2 regions of the Sphaerisporangium sp. NPDC088356 genome follow, and region 2 is predicted to be linked to the other one. Evidence: riboswitches for the same ligand, from Rfam matches in the RefSeq annotation. Region 2 holds a riboswitch; the other holds the start of a gene.
The links. Region 2 has a riboswitch for glycine ahead of gcvP (aminomethyl-transferring glycine dehydrogenase). Riboswitches for the same ligand answer to the same signal wherever they lie in the genome.

Region 1 (6,766 bases), on a different contig from region 2:
CTGGAGCGGGTCCTTCTCGGGCGACTCGCTCTGCAGGCGCCGGAAGAGCTGGTTGGCCCGCCGCCTGACCTTGAGGCCCCCGGGGAGCACGCCCTCCTTGGCGCTGCCGCGGCGTACGCACTCGGCCATGACCTGCCAGAGCCGGAGCAGCTCCGCCCTGATCTCGTCCTCGGTGCGGCCGAAGGCCTTCTCGTTCTCCAGCATCAGCCCGGAGATCGACAGGCCGGTCTCCGAGCAGTGCCCGAGAAGCTCGACGGCCGTGGTGAAGGGGTAGGGGAGCTCGGTGTCGTCGGCCTTGATGCGGTCGGCTCCCGTGGCGTTCTCGTCGACGACGAACCCACCGCCCACCGAGTAGTAGATCTTCTCCCGGATGGACTCGCCCTCGGGGGAGAAGGCGGTGAAGCGCATCCCGTTCGGGTGATGCGGGAGCGAGATCTTGCGCTCGAAGACGAGATCCTCGCCGATCACGAAGGGGATCTCGCGCGAGCCGTACAGCTTCACGGTGCCGGAGGAGCGCATCTCCGCGAGCCGGCCGTCGATGGTGTCGACGTCCACCAGCTCGGGCTTCTCACCCGACAGCCCGAGCAGGACGGCCTTGTCGCTGCCGTGGCCCTTGCCGGTGAGGCCGAGCGAGCCGTAGAGGATGACCTCCACCCGGGCGGTCTTCTCCAGCAGCCCGTCGGCGTGCAGGCCTCTGGCGAACTTGTGCGCCGCCGCCATGGGCCCGCCGGTGTGCGAGCTCGACGGCCCGATGCCTATCTTGAACAGGTCGAAGACGCTGATCGCCATTGATCTCGGCCCTTCGGAGGGGTTGTGCGGGGCCCGGCGAGCGCGGGGGCTCGCCGGGGTGAGGACGTGCGGTGTCGGGACCGTCAGGACTCGGCGGTGGTGACGGTGGTGTACTCCTCGGCGCTGAGCAGATCCTCGGGGGTTCCCTCGATGCGCACGCGGAACAGCCAGCCCTCTCCGTACGGGTCGGAGTTGACCAGGGAGGGGTCGTCCACGACGGTCTGGTTGACCTCGACGATCTCGCCCGTCACCGGCGCGTAGATGTCGCTCACGGACTTGGTGGACTCGACCTCTCCGATGGCGTCCCCGGCCTCGACGGTGGCACCCGTCTCCGGCAGTTGGACGTAGACCACGTCACCCAGCGCGTCGGCGGCGAACGCCGTGATCCCCACGGTCACGGTGAGGCCGTCGTCGAGCCCGGCCACCCACTCGTGCTCCTTGGTGTAGCTGAGCTCCTCGGGAATGCTGCTCACATGCTCCTCCGGTAAAAAGGCAGGTCAACCACGTCGACCGGTTCATGGCTACCACGGATGTCGACCGCGAGCCCTTCGGACACGTTGATGTCCACGTAGGCCATCGCGATCGGCTTGCCGAGGGACTGCGAGGGCGCGCCGCTGGTGACCTCCCCAACGACGGTGCCGTCAGTCAGCAGCACCACGGGGTAGCCGTGGCGCGGCACTCGGCGGCCCCGCGCGACCAGCCCGGCGAGGCGCCGTCGCGGAGGGACGTCCTTGAGCGGCGCGAGCGCCGCGCGGCCGACGAAGTCGCCCGGCTTGTCGAACTTCACGACCCGGCCGAGGCCGGCGTCGAAGGGGGTAAGCCCGGCGTTCAGCTCGTTGCCGTACAGCGGCATGCCCGCTTCGAGGCGGAGCGTGTCGCGGGCGGACAGCCCGGCGGGGCGCAGGTCGAACGCGTCGCCTGCCTTGGTGAGCTCCTGCCACAGCGGCACGGCGTCCTGCCCGGCGACGAAGAGCTCGAAGCCGTCCTCGCCGGTGTACCCGGTGCGGGCGATGAGGGCCTCGGCTCCGGCGACGGTGCCCGGCAGCCCCGCGTAGTACTTCAGGCCGGTCAGGTCGGCATCGGTGAGGGTGCTGAGGATCTCCTGGGCGCACGGTCCCTGGATGGCGATCAGCGCGTAGCGGTCGGAACGGTCGTCGACCTCGGCGCCGAACCCCTGTGCCCGCTCGGTCAGCTCGGCGGCCACCCGCTCGTAGTTGGAGGCGTTGGCCACGACGAGGAACTCCTCGTCGGCCAGGCGGTAGACGATCAGGTCGTCCAGCACACCGCCGTCGGCGGCGCAGATCATGGTGTAGCGGGCGCGGCCGGGCTCGAGCACGGACAGGTGGCCGACCAGCGCGTGGTCCAGCGCCTGGCCCGCCTGCGGTCCGGTGACGAAGATCTCGCCCATGTGGGAGAGGTCGAACAGCCCGGCGGCCGTACGCACTGCGTTGTGCTCGGCGGACTCGCTGCCGTAGCGCAGCGGCATCAGCCAGCCGGCGAAGTCGGTGAGCGTCGCGCCGAGGCTCTCGTGCACCTCGCGGAGCGGTGTGGGTCTGGACATGATGCGCACCTCAGACAGGGTTGGATGAGAGCATCCTCCCCCTCTGTCATCGGTGCCTGAGAGTTTCGCCCGGGTTTTACCGGACTTTCACCTTCGGCGAGGCCCCGTGGAGGGGGCCTGCTTTCCAGAGATCACCTGGCCCGCGCGGTCCTTTGCCTTGTGAGGTTCGCGGGGAGGACTTGCTCCTTCAGGGGTCCTGACCGGATGTCAGGACGCTCTCCCGCACGGGATCATCGGTGTTCCCGCTCACCTTACCAAGGCCGGCCGGTCGTCGCGGCGGTGACCAGAGCTTCGAACAGGTGGCCTTCCTGGCCCGTCTCGGGATGCCACTGGACCGCCAGGGCGAAGGGATGTCCGGCGAGCTCCACCGCCTCCACCGTGCCGTCGTCCGAGGTGGCGGACACCGTGAGGCCCTCGCCGAGGCGGTCGGCGGCCTGGTGGTGGTAGTGGGCGGCGGCGGCCTTCCCGGCCCCCAGTGCGTCTGCGACCCTGCTGCCCGGCGCCAGCCGTACGGGCAGGTGGCCGAACTCGCCGGGGGCGGGGGAGTGGCCGCTGTGGCCCACCACGTCGGGCAGGTGCTGGTGGAGGCTGCCGCCGAGTGACACGTTCAGCACCTGCAGGCCCCGGCAGATGCCGAGGAACGGCAGCTCCGCCTCCAGCGCCGCGCCGACCAACCCAAACTCCGCCTCATCGCGAAATTTGCGGACGTATCCGGTTTGGTGGTGCGGCGGCTCGTCGTACCTGCCGGGATCGACGTCACCGCCGCCCGCCACGATCAGGCCGTCCAGCCGCTCGACCAGCGGCGCGGGGTCGCCCGCCGGGGGCAGGATGACCGGCTGGCCTCCCGCCCTGACGACGTGCTCGACGTAGTTGTACGGCAGCAGCGCGGCCGGCATCCGCCACACGGTGAAGGCGGCGGGCTCGACGTAGCACGTGATGCCGATGACGGGACGCGGCACGGGCTACTGCGGGGTCACGTAGGCGCCGGAGATGCCGCCGTCCACCAGGAACTCGGCACCGGTGATGAAGCTCGCGTCGTCCGAGGCGAGGAACGCGACGGCGGCGGCGATCTCGGAGGCCTCGGCGAAGCGGCCCACCGGGATGTGGACGAGGCGCCGCTGGGCGCGCTCGGGGTCCTTGGCGAACAGCTCCTGCAGCAGCGGGGTGTTGACCGGCCCTGGGCACAGCGCGTTGACCCTGATGCCCTCGCGGGCGAACTGGACGCCCAGCTCGCGCGACATGGCGAGCACGCCGCCCTTGGAGGCGGTGTAGGAGATCTGGGACGTCGCGGAGCCCATCACCGCCACGAACGACGCGGTGTTGATGATCGAGCCCTTGCCCTGCCGCCGCATGTACGGGATGGCGTGCTTGCAGCAGAGGTACACGCTGGTCAGGTTGACGTCCTGAACACGCCGCCAGGCCTCGATGCCGGTGGTCAGGATCGAGTCGTCGTCGGGAGGGGAGATGCCCGCGTTGTTGAAGGCGATGTCCACGCTGCCGTAGGCCTCGAAGGCCGTCTCGAACATCCGGCTGACGTCCTCCTCGCTGGTGACGTCGGTGCGGACGAACAGGCCGCCCACCTCGTCCGCCAGCTTGGCGCCGCCCTCCTCGTCGAGGTCGGCGCACACGACCTTCGCGCCCTCCTCGGCGAAGCGGCGAGCCGTGGCGAGGCCGATGCCGCCCGCCGCCCCCGTGATGACGGCGACGCGGTCCCGCAGACGTTGCATGGTGACGAACTCCCTGGTGCTTGGATCAGTCGTGGATCTTCAGCCCTTTGATCAGTGGGCGATGAAGACGTTCTTGGTCTCGGTGAAGGCGGCCAGCGCGTCCGGCCCGAGCTCCCGGCCGAGGCCGGACTGCTTGAACCCGCCGAATGGTGTCCAGTACCTCACGGACGAGTGGGAGTTGACCGAGAGGTTCCCCGCCTCGACCGCGCGGGCCACCCGGAGGGCCCGTCCCACGTCCCGGGTCCAGATAGACCCCGAAAGGCCATATTTCGTGTTATTGGCGATCTGTACGGCTGCCGCCTCGTCCTCGAACGGGACCACGCTCACGACCGGCCCGAAGATCTCGTCGGTGAACGCGCGGTCGTCCAGCGACTCGTGGGTCAGCACGGTCGGCGGGAACCAGAACCCTTTGCCGGACGGGCACGAGCCCTGGAAGCGCGGCGTTCCGGTGACGAAAGACGCCACCCGCTCGCGGTGCTCGGCGCTGATCAGTGGCCCCATGTCCGTGCCGGGATCCAGCGGATCGCCCACCGTCAGACCCTCGACGGCCCGGCCGAGCCGGTCGAGGAACTCGTCGTACACCGGGCGCTCCACGAGGATCCGCGAGCGCGCGCAGCAGTCCTGGCCGCTGTTGTCGAAGACCGCCGAGGGGGCGCTCGCCGCGGCCTGTTCCAGGTCGGCGTCGGCGAAGACCACGTTGGCGCTCTTGCCGCCGAGCTCCAGCGTGAGCCGCTTGACGTTCTCGGCGCACCTGGCCGCGATCAGCTTCCCGACCTCGGTCGACCCGGTGAACACGATCTTGTTGACGCCGGGGTGCTCCACGAGCCGGGCACCCGCGACCTCCCCTGCTCCAGGCAGCACCTGGAGCACCCCCTCGGGGAGGCCGGCTTCGAGGGCCAGCTCCGCCAGCCTCAAAGCGGTCAGCGGGGTCCACTCGGCGGGTTTCACGATGACGGTGTTCCCGGCCGCGAGCGCCGGGGCGGCGCCCCAGGTCATGATCACCATGGGGAAGTTCCACGGGACGATCACCCCGACGACGCCGAGCGGCTCGGCGAACGTGATGTCCACCCCGCCCGCCACCGGGATCTGCTTGCCGTGGTTGCGCTCGGGCGCGCCCGCGTAGAAGTGCAGCACGTCACGGACGTTGCCCGCCTCCCAGCGGGCGTTGCCGATCGGGTGGCCCGCGTTGGCGAGCTCCAGGCCGGCCAGCTCGTCGCCGTGGCGGTCGACCAGGTCGGCGAAGCGGCGGAGCAGCCGCGCGCGGTCGCCGGGCGCCACCTCGCGCCAGGCGGGGAACGCCTTCCTGGCACGCTCCACCGCGCGGTCGGTCTCGGCCAGGTCGGCGAGCTCGACGTCGGCGAGCACGTCCTCGTTGGCAGGGTTGATGATCTTCATGTCACATCCGCTCGAATCCCCGGAAAAGCTCCCAGTCGGTGACCGCCGCGTCGAAGGCGGCCAGCTCGACACGGGCGTTGTTCGCGTAGTGCTCGACGACCTGCTCGCCCAGCGCGTCCTTGGCGATCTTCGAACCCTCCCACAGGGCGAGCGCGTCGCGCAGCGTGGTGGGCACGGTTTCTGCGCCCGCCGTGTAGGCGTTGCCGCCGTACGCTTCCTCCAGCGGCAGCTCGTTCTCGATGCCGTGCAGGCCCGCGGCGACCAGCGCCGACACCGCGAGGTAGGGGTTGACGTCCCCGCCCGGCACGCGGTTCTCGATGCGCAGTGAGGGCCCGTGCCCGACCAGCCGCAGGGAGCAGGTGCGGTTGTCCACGCCCCACTTGACCGCCGTCGGGGCGAAGCTTCCGGGGACGTACCTCTTGTACGAGTTGATGTTGGGCGCGTACAGCATCGTGAGCTGGCGCATGGCGGCGAGCTGGCCCGCGATGAAGTGCTCTCCGAGCTTCGACAGCCCGTGCTCGCCGTCTCCCGCCATGACCGGCTCGCCGTCGGCCGTGCGCAGGGAGATGTGGATGTGGCAGGAGTTGCCCTCACGCTGGTTCGGCTTGGCCATGAAGGTGATCGACATGCCCTCCTGGGCGGCGATCTCCTTGGCCCCGTTCTTGTAGATCGAGTGGTTGTCGCAGGTGGCGAGCGCCTCTGTGAACCTGAAGGCGATCTCGTGCTGCCCGAGGTTGCACTCGCCCTTGGCCGACTCGACGTACATCCCCGCGCCCTCCATGCCGAGCCTGATGCGGCGCAGCAGGGGCTCGACGCGGGCGCCGCCGAGCAGCGAGTAGTCGACGTTGTACTGGTTGGCGGGCGTGAGGTCGCGGTAGGCCTTGGACCAGGCGTTCTCGTAGCTGTCGTTGTAGACCACGAACTCCAGCTCGGTCCCGACGTACGCCGCCCAGCCGCGCTCGGCGAGGCGGGCGAGCTGCCCGCGCAGGATCTGGCGGGGGGAGGCGGTGACGTCGGAGCCGTCCTCCCAGAGCAGGTCGGCCATCAGCATGACCGTGCCCTCCTGCCAGGGCACCCGGCGCAGGGTCGCCAGATCGGGCTTCATCACGAAATCGCCGTAGCCGCGCTCCCACGACGACATGCTGTAACCATCGACGGTGTTCATGTCGATGTCCACGGCGAGGAGGTAGTTGCATCCTTCGGCGGCGTGCTGCAGCACCTCCTCCAGGAAGTACCGCGCGGACAGCCGCTTGCCCTGGAGGCGCCCCTGCATGTCGACGATGGCCAGAAGCAC
Region 2 (6,766 bases):
CCCAGGTGCAGTGGACCTCCACCGCACTGGACGCGCTCACCTCGGCGGCGGCCGACCCTGAGCTGATCTTCGCGGCGGACGGGCGCGGCGGCTTCATCGTCCCGGAGTTCGCGCCCACGATCGACGGCCTGGCCGCCTTCCTGCGCATCCTCGGCCTGGTGGCCCGCACCCGGCTGTCGCTCAGCCAGATCGACGCCCGCATCCCGCAGGCCAAGATGCTCAAACGCACCGTGCCCACCCCGTGGGCGGCCAAGGGGGCGGTCATGCGGTCGGTCGTCGAGGCGGCCGACGGGTACCACCTCGACACCACCGACGGTGTGCGCGTGGTGGAGGAGGACGGAGGCTGGGCCCTGATCCTCCCCGACCCCGCGGAAGCCGTAACCCATATCTGGGCGGAAGGGGACGACCTGGACGTGGCCCAGGGCCTCCTGGAGCGCTGGGCCCGGGTGGTGGAGCACGCCGTCGGCACCTGACGCTCGCCCATGGAAGAGGTGCGTTCTGCCCCGAACCAGCCCTTTCCAGTCACATTTGAACGGCGCGCCGCATGGACCGGAGGGCGGCGCGGGCGGTAGCTTTGGACCGGCGCGGCGAGCCGAGTCGGAAGGAGCGAGGGGTGAGCGCCGTCAGGAGATACGCGAGCCCCCGTAGCGAGGACCGAGCGAGCCCCACCAGCAGCATGTCCGAACCCGCGAGCCTGCCCTCATCTTGACCTTTGCGACTCATCAGCGTAAGTTGCGGCATTCGCAGTCTGAGCAACTATGAGAAGCGAAGAACCGAGGCACGCCGCCCAGAGCACCGTCGCCGCGACTTCGCGGTAGGAGGCCGAGCCGATCGATGCCGAGCGTCTACTGCACGCAGTGCGGTCATGCCAATCCTGACGACGCCCGTTTCTGCTCACGGTGCGGGTCGCCGCTGAGTCGTGTCGAAAACACGCCGGGGGACACCACCTCCACGATCTCACTCAGTGGGATCGAGGCGATGGACGGCGACGCGACGGGACAGACGCTCATCCCCGATCGGGCCTCGGTCGAGCAGCTGCCGGCCGGCACGGCCCTGCTGGTCGTGATGCGCGGGCCCAACGCCGGGAGCCGGTTCCTGCTCGACAGCGAACTCACCACGGCGGGCCGCCACCCCGAGAGCGACATCTTCCTGGACGATGTGACCGTGTCGCGCAGGCACGCGGAGTTCTACCGGCGCGGCGACTACTTCACCGCCAGGGACGTCGGCAGCCTCAACGGCACCTACGTCAACCGGGAGCGCATCGAGGAGCTACCGCTCTCCGGCGGCGACGAAGTCCAGATCGGCAAGTTCCGGCTGGTGTTCCTCACGCGTGGGTGAGGAGGAGCGGTGATGGGCGCGCAGGCCGCCAGGGCGTTCATGAGCATCGGGGAAGTCCTCGAGATCCTGCGGGGAGACTTCCCCGACGTCACCGTCTCCAAGATCCGCTTTCTCGAGGGCGAGGGGCTCATCGAGCCCCAGCGCTCCCCTTCGGGGTACCGCAAGTTCACCCACGCCGACGTCGAGCGGCTGCGCTACATCCTCACCGCCCAGCGTGACCGCTACCTTCCGCTGCGCGTGATCAAGGACCATCTGGACACCGCCGAGCGCGACGGCGTCACCCGGCCCCGCGCCGTCGGGGCCGAGTCGCCCGCGGAGATCCGGCTGAGCCGGGCCGAGCTGCTGGAGGCCGCGGCGCTCGACGAGGAGACCCTCGTGGAGCTGGAGGACTACGGCCTGCTGACCCCGGTCGCGCGGTGGTACGACGCCGAGGCCCTGACGGTCGCCAGGGCCTCCGGGGCGCTCTCCAGGTTCGGCCTGCACCCCCGCCATCTTCGGGTGCTGAGGGCCGCGGCGGAGCGCGAGGCGGGGCTCGTGGAGCAGGCCGTGGCGCCGCTGCTGCGCCGCCGCGCCCCCGGTGCCGTCGATCAGGCCGAGGAGACCGCCAGGGAGCTCTCCGTGCTGCTCCAGGAGCTGCACGCCGCCCTGGTGCGGGGCGGTCTGAGGGGCATTCTGGGCCGCTGACGGAGGCGCCCGGACATTTCGGGGTGCGGGGATGTTACGTTGAATTTTGCGGCGATGGTCACGCCGCGAGCCGAGAGCCGCAAGGGAACGGGCCCGGAGCGGGCCGGCGACCCAATGAGACGGAGCAGCCTGTGTTGCAGATGGAGGTCGTGGGGGTTCGCGTCGAGATGCCCTCCAACCAGCCCATCGTCCTGCTCAAGGAGGCGAAGGGTGAGCGTTATCTGCCGATCTGGATTGGGATGACCGAGGCCACGGCCATCGCTCTGGCACAGGCAGAGGAGCCGCCTCCACGGCCGCTCACCCACGACTTGTTCAAGGACGTGATCGAAGCTCTCGGCGTGCGGCTGCAGACGGTCAACATCGTGGCGCTGCGCGACGGGATCTTCTTCGCTGACCTGGTGTTCTCCAACGGTGTCGAGGTGAGCGCACGCCCATCCGACTCGATCGCGTTGGCTCTTCGCACCGGTGCCAGCATCTTCGCCAGCGAGGATGTGGTGCGCGAGGCCGGCGTCATCATCCCTGATGATCAGGAGGACGAGGTCGAGAAGTTCCGCGAGTTCCTGGACACGATCACACCCGAGGACTTCGGTCGTGCGGGTTAACCATATCGGGCATTTACGCTTCACGACGCGCCGGGCGGGATCGTTGACTGAGGATCGCGCCAGTCCTACGGTGCAAGGGAAACCACGGTTGTAATTCACGAACCCCCAGATCAGACCGTGGGATGAGAGAAAGCCGGAGGTCCGCAGTGGCGGTCAGCAGCGGCGAGGGAAAGACGGCCGGCCAGCATGATCCGGCCCAGCGCCAGTCGGCGCGGGAGCGCGCGGGTGAGCAGGGCCTGTTGTTCGACGAGCGGCCGGCGTCGCTGCCCGCCGACGTGGGTTACCGCGGCCCGACGGCGTGCTCGGCGGCCGGCATCACCTACCGCCAGCTCGACTACTGGGCGAGAACCCAGCTGGTCGAGCCGTCGGTACGGGCCGCGCAGGGCTCGGGGTCGCAACGGCTCTACAGCTTCCGCGACATCCTCGTTCTCAAGGTGGTCAAGCGCCTGCTCGACACCGGGGTGTCGCTCCAGCAGATACGCACCGCGGTGCAGCATCTGCGGGAGCGCGGGGTCAACGACCTGGCGCAGATCACGCTGATGAGCGACGGCGTGAGCGTCTACGAGTGCACCTCGGCCGACGAGGTGATCGATCTGCTCGAGGGCGGCCAGGGCGTGTTCGGCATCGCCTTGGGCGGGGTCTGGCGCGAGGTCGAGGGATCTTTGGCGGAGCTGCCGGGGGAACGCGCGGAGCCGGCCGACCGGGACTCCATGGAGGAGCACCCGGGTGACGAGCTGGCTCGGCGCAGGAAGGCCCGCAAGACCGGATGACCTCGATCATGTCTGCCGCGTGGGGCGGTGGCCAGGTCGGTGGAGATCTCGGTGTGACGGGGCTGGATCTTTGCGAACCCGCAGGTCAGGGGTAAAGTCCGGCACATGGGGACGATAGGGGTAGCCCCTTACTCGGGGCGGGACGGTACGATTGGCGCAAGGCTTATGACCCTGTGCGGGAGAGTCCCTGGCACGGGCCGGTTCCGCGCTCCACGCGGTGCCGGCGTGTGACTCGGGCGCCGAAGGAGCAACCTCCCCGGAATCTCTCAGGCCCACGTACCGCACGGGTGAGGCGACTCTGGAAAGTAGACGTGCCCGCCAGGCGTGTCTCACCGACGGTGCAAATCCGCTTTTATGCGGATGAAGCTCTCAGGTCGCGATGAGAATGTCGCGCTGACAGAGGGGGAGACCCGGCATACGGTGCGCTCCAAGCGCCGGTCTCCACACCCTCAGGAGGGCCCCATGACCGATCGGTCACCGCTTCGCGACCTGTCCGCACCGCCCTTCGCCACCCGGCACATCGGCCCGGCGGACGCCGACCAGGCGCGCATGCTGGAGGCCGTGGGCTACGAGTCGGTCGCCGACCTGATCGCCCTGGCGGTGCCCGGGGTGATCCGTGCCGAGGGCCCGCTCGACCTGCCGGACGCGGCGAGCGAGACCGAGGCCATCGCCGAGCTGCGGGCGCTCGCCTCCCGCAACCAGGTGCTGACCTCGATGATCGGGCTCGGCTACCACGACACGATCACCCCGGCGGTCATCCGGCGCAACCTGCTGGAGAACCCTGGCTGGTACACCGCCTACACGCCCTACCAGCCGGAGATCTCGCAGGGACGCCTCGAGGCCCTTTTGAACTTCCAGACCGTGATCAGCGACCTGGCCGGGCTCGACGTCGCCGGCGCCTCGCTGCTCGACGAGGCCACGGCCGCGGCGGAGGCCATGACGCTGGTCCGCCGCGCCGGCCGTGCCAAGAGCCCGGTGTTCGTCGTGGACGCCGACGCGCTCCCGCAGACCAAGGCGGTGCTGGCCACCCGCGCCGAGCCGCTCGGCATCGAGCTCCTCGAGGCCGACCTCCGCCACGGCCTGCCCGAAGGCGAGCTGTTCGGCGTGCTCGTCCAGTACCCCGGCGCGAGCGGCGAGATCAAGGACTTCCGCGCGGTCGCCGACGAGGCCCACGCCCGCGGCGCGCTGGTCGTCGCCGCCGCCGACCTTCTCGCGCTGACGCTGGTCGAGGCGCCCGGCTCCATGGGCGCCGACATCGCCGTCGGCTCCTCCCAGCGTTTCGGCGTGCCCTTCGGGTTCGGCGGCCCGCACGCCGCGTACATGGCGGTCCGCGAGGGGCTCCAGCGGCAGATGCCCGGCCGCCTGGTCGGGGTGTCGCAGGACGCCGACGGCCGCCCCGCCTACCGGCTGGCCCTGCAGACCCGCGAGCAGCACATCCGCCGGGAGAAGTCCACCAGCAACATCTGCACGGCGCAGGTGCTGCTCGCCGTGATCGCCGGCATGTACGCCGTGTACCACGGTCCCGAGGGGCTCAGGCGCATCGCCCAGCGCACCCACCGGCACGCCGCCGTCCTGGCGGCGGGGCTGCGGGGCGCCGACGTCGAGGTCGTGCACGACGACTTCTTCGACACCGTGCTGGCCCGCGTCCCCGGCCGTGCCGCCGAGATCGTCGCGGCGGCCCGCGACAGGGGCGTCAACCTGCGCCTCGCCGACGCCGACCACGTGGGCGTCTCCTGCGACGAGAAGACCACGGCAGGCGACCTGCGGGCGGTCTGGGAGGCGTTCGGCCTCACCGGCATCGTGCTGGACGACCTGGACACCGCCACCTCCGACGCGCTGCCCGCCGAGCTGCTGCGGAGCACCGATTTCCTCACCCACCCGGTGTTCCACTCCCACCGCTCCGAGACGGCGATGCTCCGCTATCTCCGCAGACTTCAGGACAAGGACATCGCGCTCGACCGGTCGATGATCCCCCTGGGCTCCTGCACGATGAAGCTCAACGCCACGACCGAGATGGAGCCGATCAGCTGGCCCGAGCTCGCCGGGATCCACCCCTACGCCCCCGCCGACCAGGTCGAGGGCTACCTGCGGCTCATCAAGGACCTGGAGGGCTGGCTGGCCGAGGTCACCGGGTACGACGCCGTCTCGCTGCAGCCCAACGCGGGCTCCCAGGGCGAGTTCGCCGGCCTGCTCGCGATCCGCGCCTACCACAGGGCCAACGGCGACAACGAGCGCGACGTGTGCCTCATCCCGTCGTCGGCCCACGGCACCAACGCCGCCAGCGCCGTCATGGCGGGCATGCGGGTCGTCGTGGTCGCCTGCGACGACGAGGGCAACGTCGACGTCCCCGACCTCATCGCCAAGATCGACAAGCACAGCGACCGGCTGGCGGCGATCATGGTGACCTACCCCTCAACGCACGGGGTGTTCGAGGAGACGATCACCGAGATCTGCGACCGCGTCCACCAGGCCGGCGGGCAGGTCTACGTCGACGGCGCCAACCTCAACGCCCTGGTCGGGCTGGCCAAGCCCGGATCGTTCGGCGCGGACGTCTCCCACCTGAACCTCCACAAGACGTTCTGCATCCCGCACGGCGGCGGCGGTCCCGGCGTGGGCCCGGTGGCGGTCCGCTCCCACCTGGCGCCCTACCTGCCCGGCCATCCGCTGGAGGACAGCCCGGTGGGCCCGGTCTCGGCCGCGCCCTTCGGGTCGGCCGGCATCCTGCCGATCTCGTGGGCCTATGTCCGGATGATGGGCGCCGACGGGCTCAAAGCGGCCACCGAGCAGGCGATCCTGTCGGCCAACTACCTGGCGCGGCGGCTCGCCCCGCACTACCCGGTGCTCTACACCGGCCGCGAAGGCCTGGTCGCCCACGAGTGCATCGTCGACCTGCGCCAGATCACCAAGGAGACCGGCGTCACGGTCGACGACGTCGCCAAGCGCCTGGTCGACTACGGCTTCCACGCGCCCACGATGTCGTTCCCTGTGGCGGGCACCCTGATGATCGAGCCGACCGAGAGCGAGGACCTCGCCGAGCTCGACCGGTTCTGCGACGCGATGATCGCGATCCGCGAGGAGATCGCCAAGGTCGCCTCCGGGGCGTACGACAAGGCCGACAACCCGCTGCGCAACGCCCCGCACACGGCCGACTGCCTGGTGGCGGACGACTGGGAGCACCCCTACACCCGCACCGAGGCCGCCTACCCCGTGGCGGCCCTTCGCGAGGCGAAGTACTGGTCGCCGGTCCGGCGCATCGACCAGGCGTACGGCGACCGCAACCTCGTGTGCTCCTGCCCCCCGCTGGAGGCATACGAAGACTAGGCGACCAGCCTCGGGCGCCCGTCCGCATCGGCATAATATGTCGCGCGCGAC

Region 1: it holds a riboswitch for glycine, as region 2 does, so the genes downstream of both, gcvT (glycine cleavage system aminomethyltransferase GcvT) here and gcvP (aminomethyl-transferring glycine dehydrogenase) in region 2, are expected to answer to the same signal.

What each region holds. Positions count from the first base shown of each region.
Region 1 covers NZ_JBFBIK010000007.1:224-6,989, forward strand. Annotated here, with positions in the region: partial or broken gene AB0O34_RS04670 (L-serine ammonia-lyase) at 1-789, opposite strand, end outside; gene gcvH (glycine cleavage system protein GcvH) at 873-1,262, opposite strand; gene gcvT (glycine cleavage system aminomethyltransferase GcvT) at 1,259-2,350, opposite strand; glycine riboswitch at 2,486-2,583, opposite strand; gene AB0O34_RS04685 (gamma-glutamyl-gamma-aminobutyrate hydrolase family protein) at 2,602-3,309, opposite strand; gene AB0O34_RS04690 (3-oxoacyl-ACP reductase) at 3,313-4,077, opposite strand; gene AB0O34_RS04695 (aldehyde dehydrogenase family protein) at 4,129-5,472, opposite strand; gene AB0O34_RS04700 (glutamine synthetase family protein) at 5,474-6,766, opposite strand, start outside.
Region 2 covers NZ_JBFBIK010000060.1:26,310-33,075, reverse strand. Annotated here, with positions in the region: gene AB0O34_RS21990 (mannose-1-phosphate guanyltransferase) at 1-473, shown strand, start outside; gene AB0O34_RS21985 (FHA domain-containing protein) at 835-1,338, shown strand; gene AB0O34_RS21980 (MerR family transcriptional regulator) at 1,351-2,022, shown strand; gene AB0O34_RS21975 (bifunctional nuclease family protein) at 2,154-2,624, shown strand; gene AB0O34_RS21970 (MerR family transcriptional regulator) at 2,771-3,394, shown strand; glycine riboswitch at 3,561-3,686, shown strand; gene gcvP (aminomethyl-transferring glycine dehydrogenase) at 3,857-6,715, shown strand.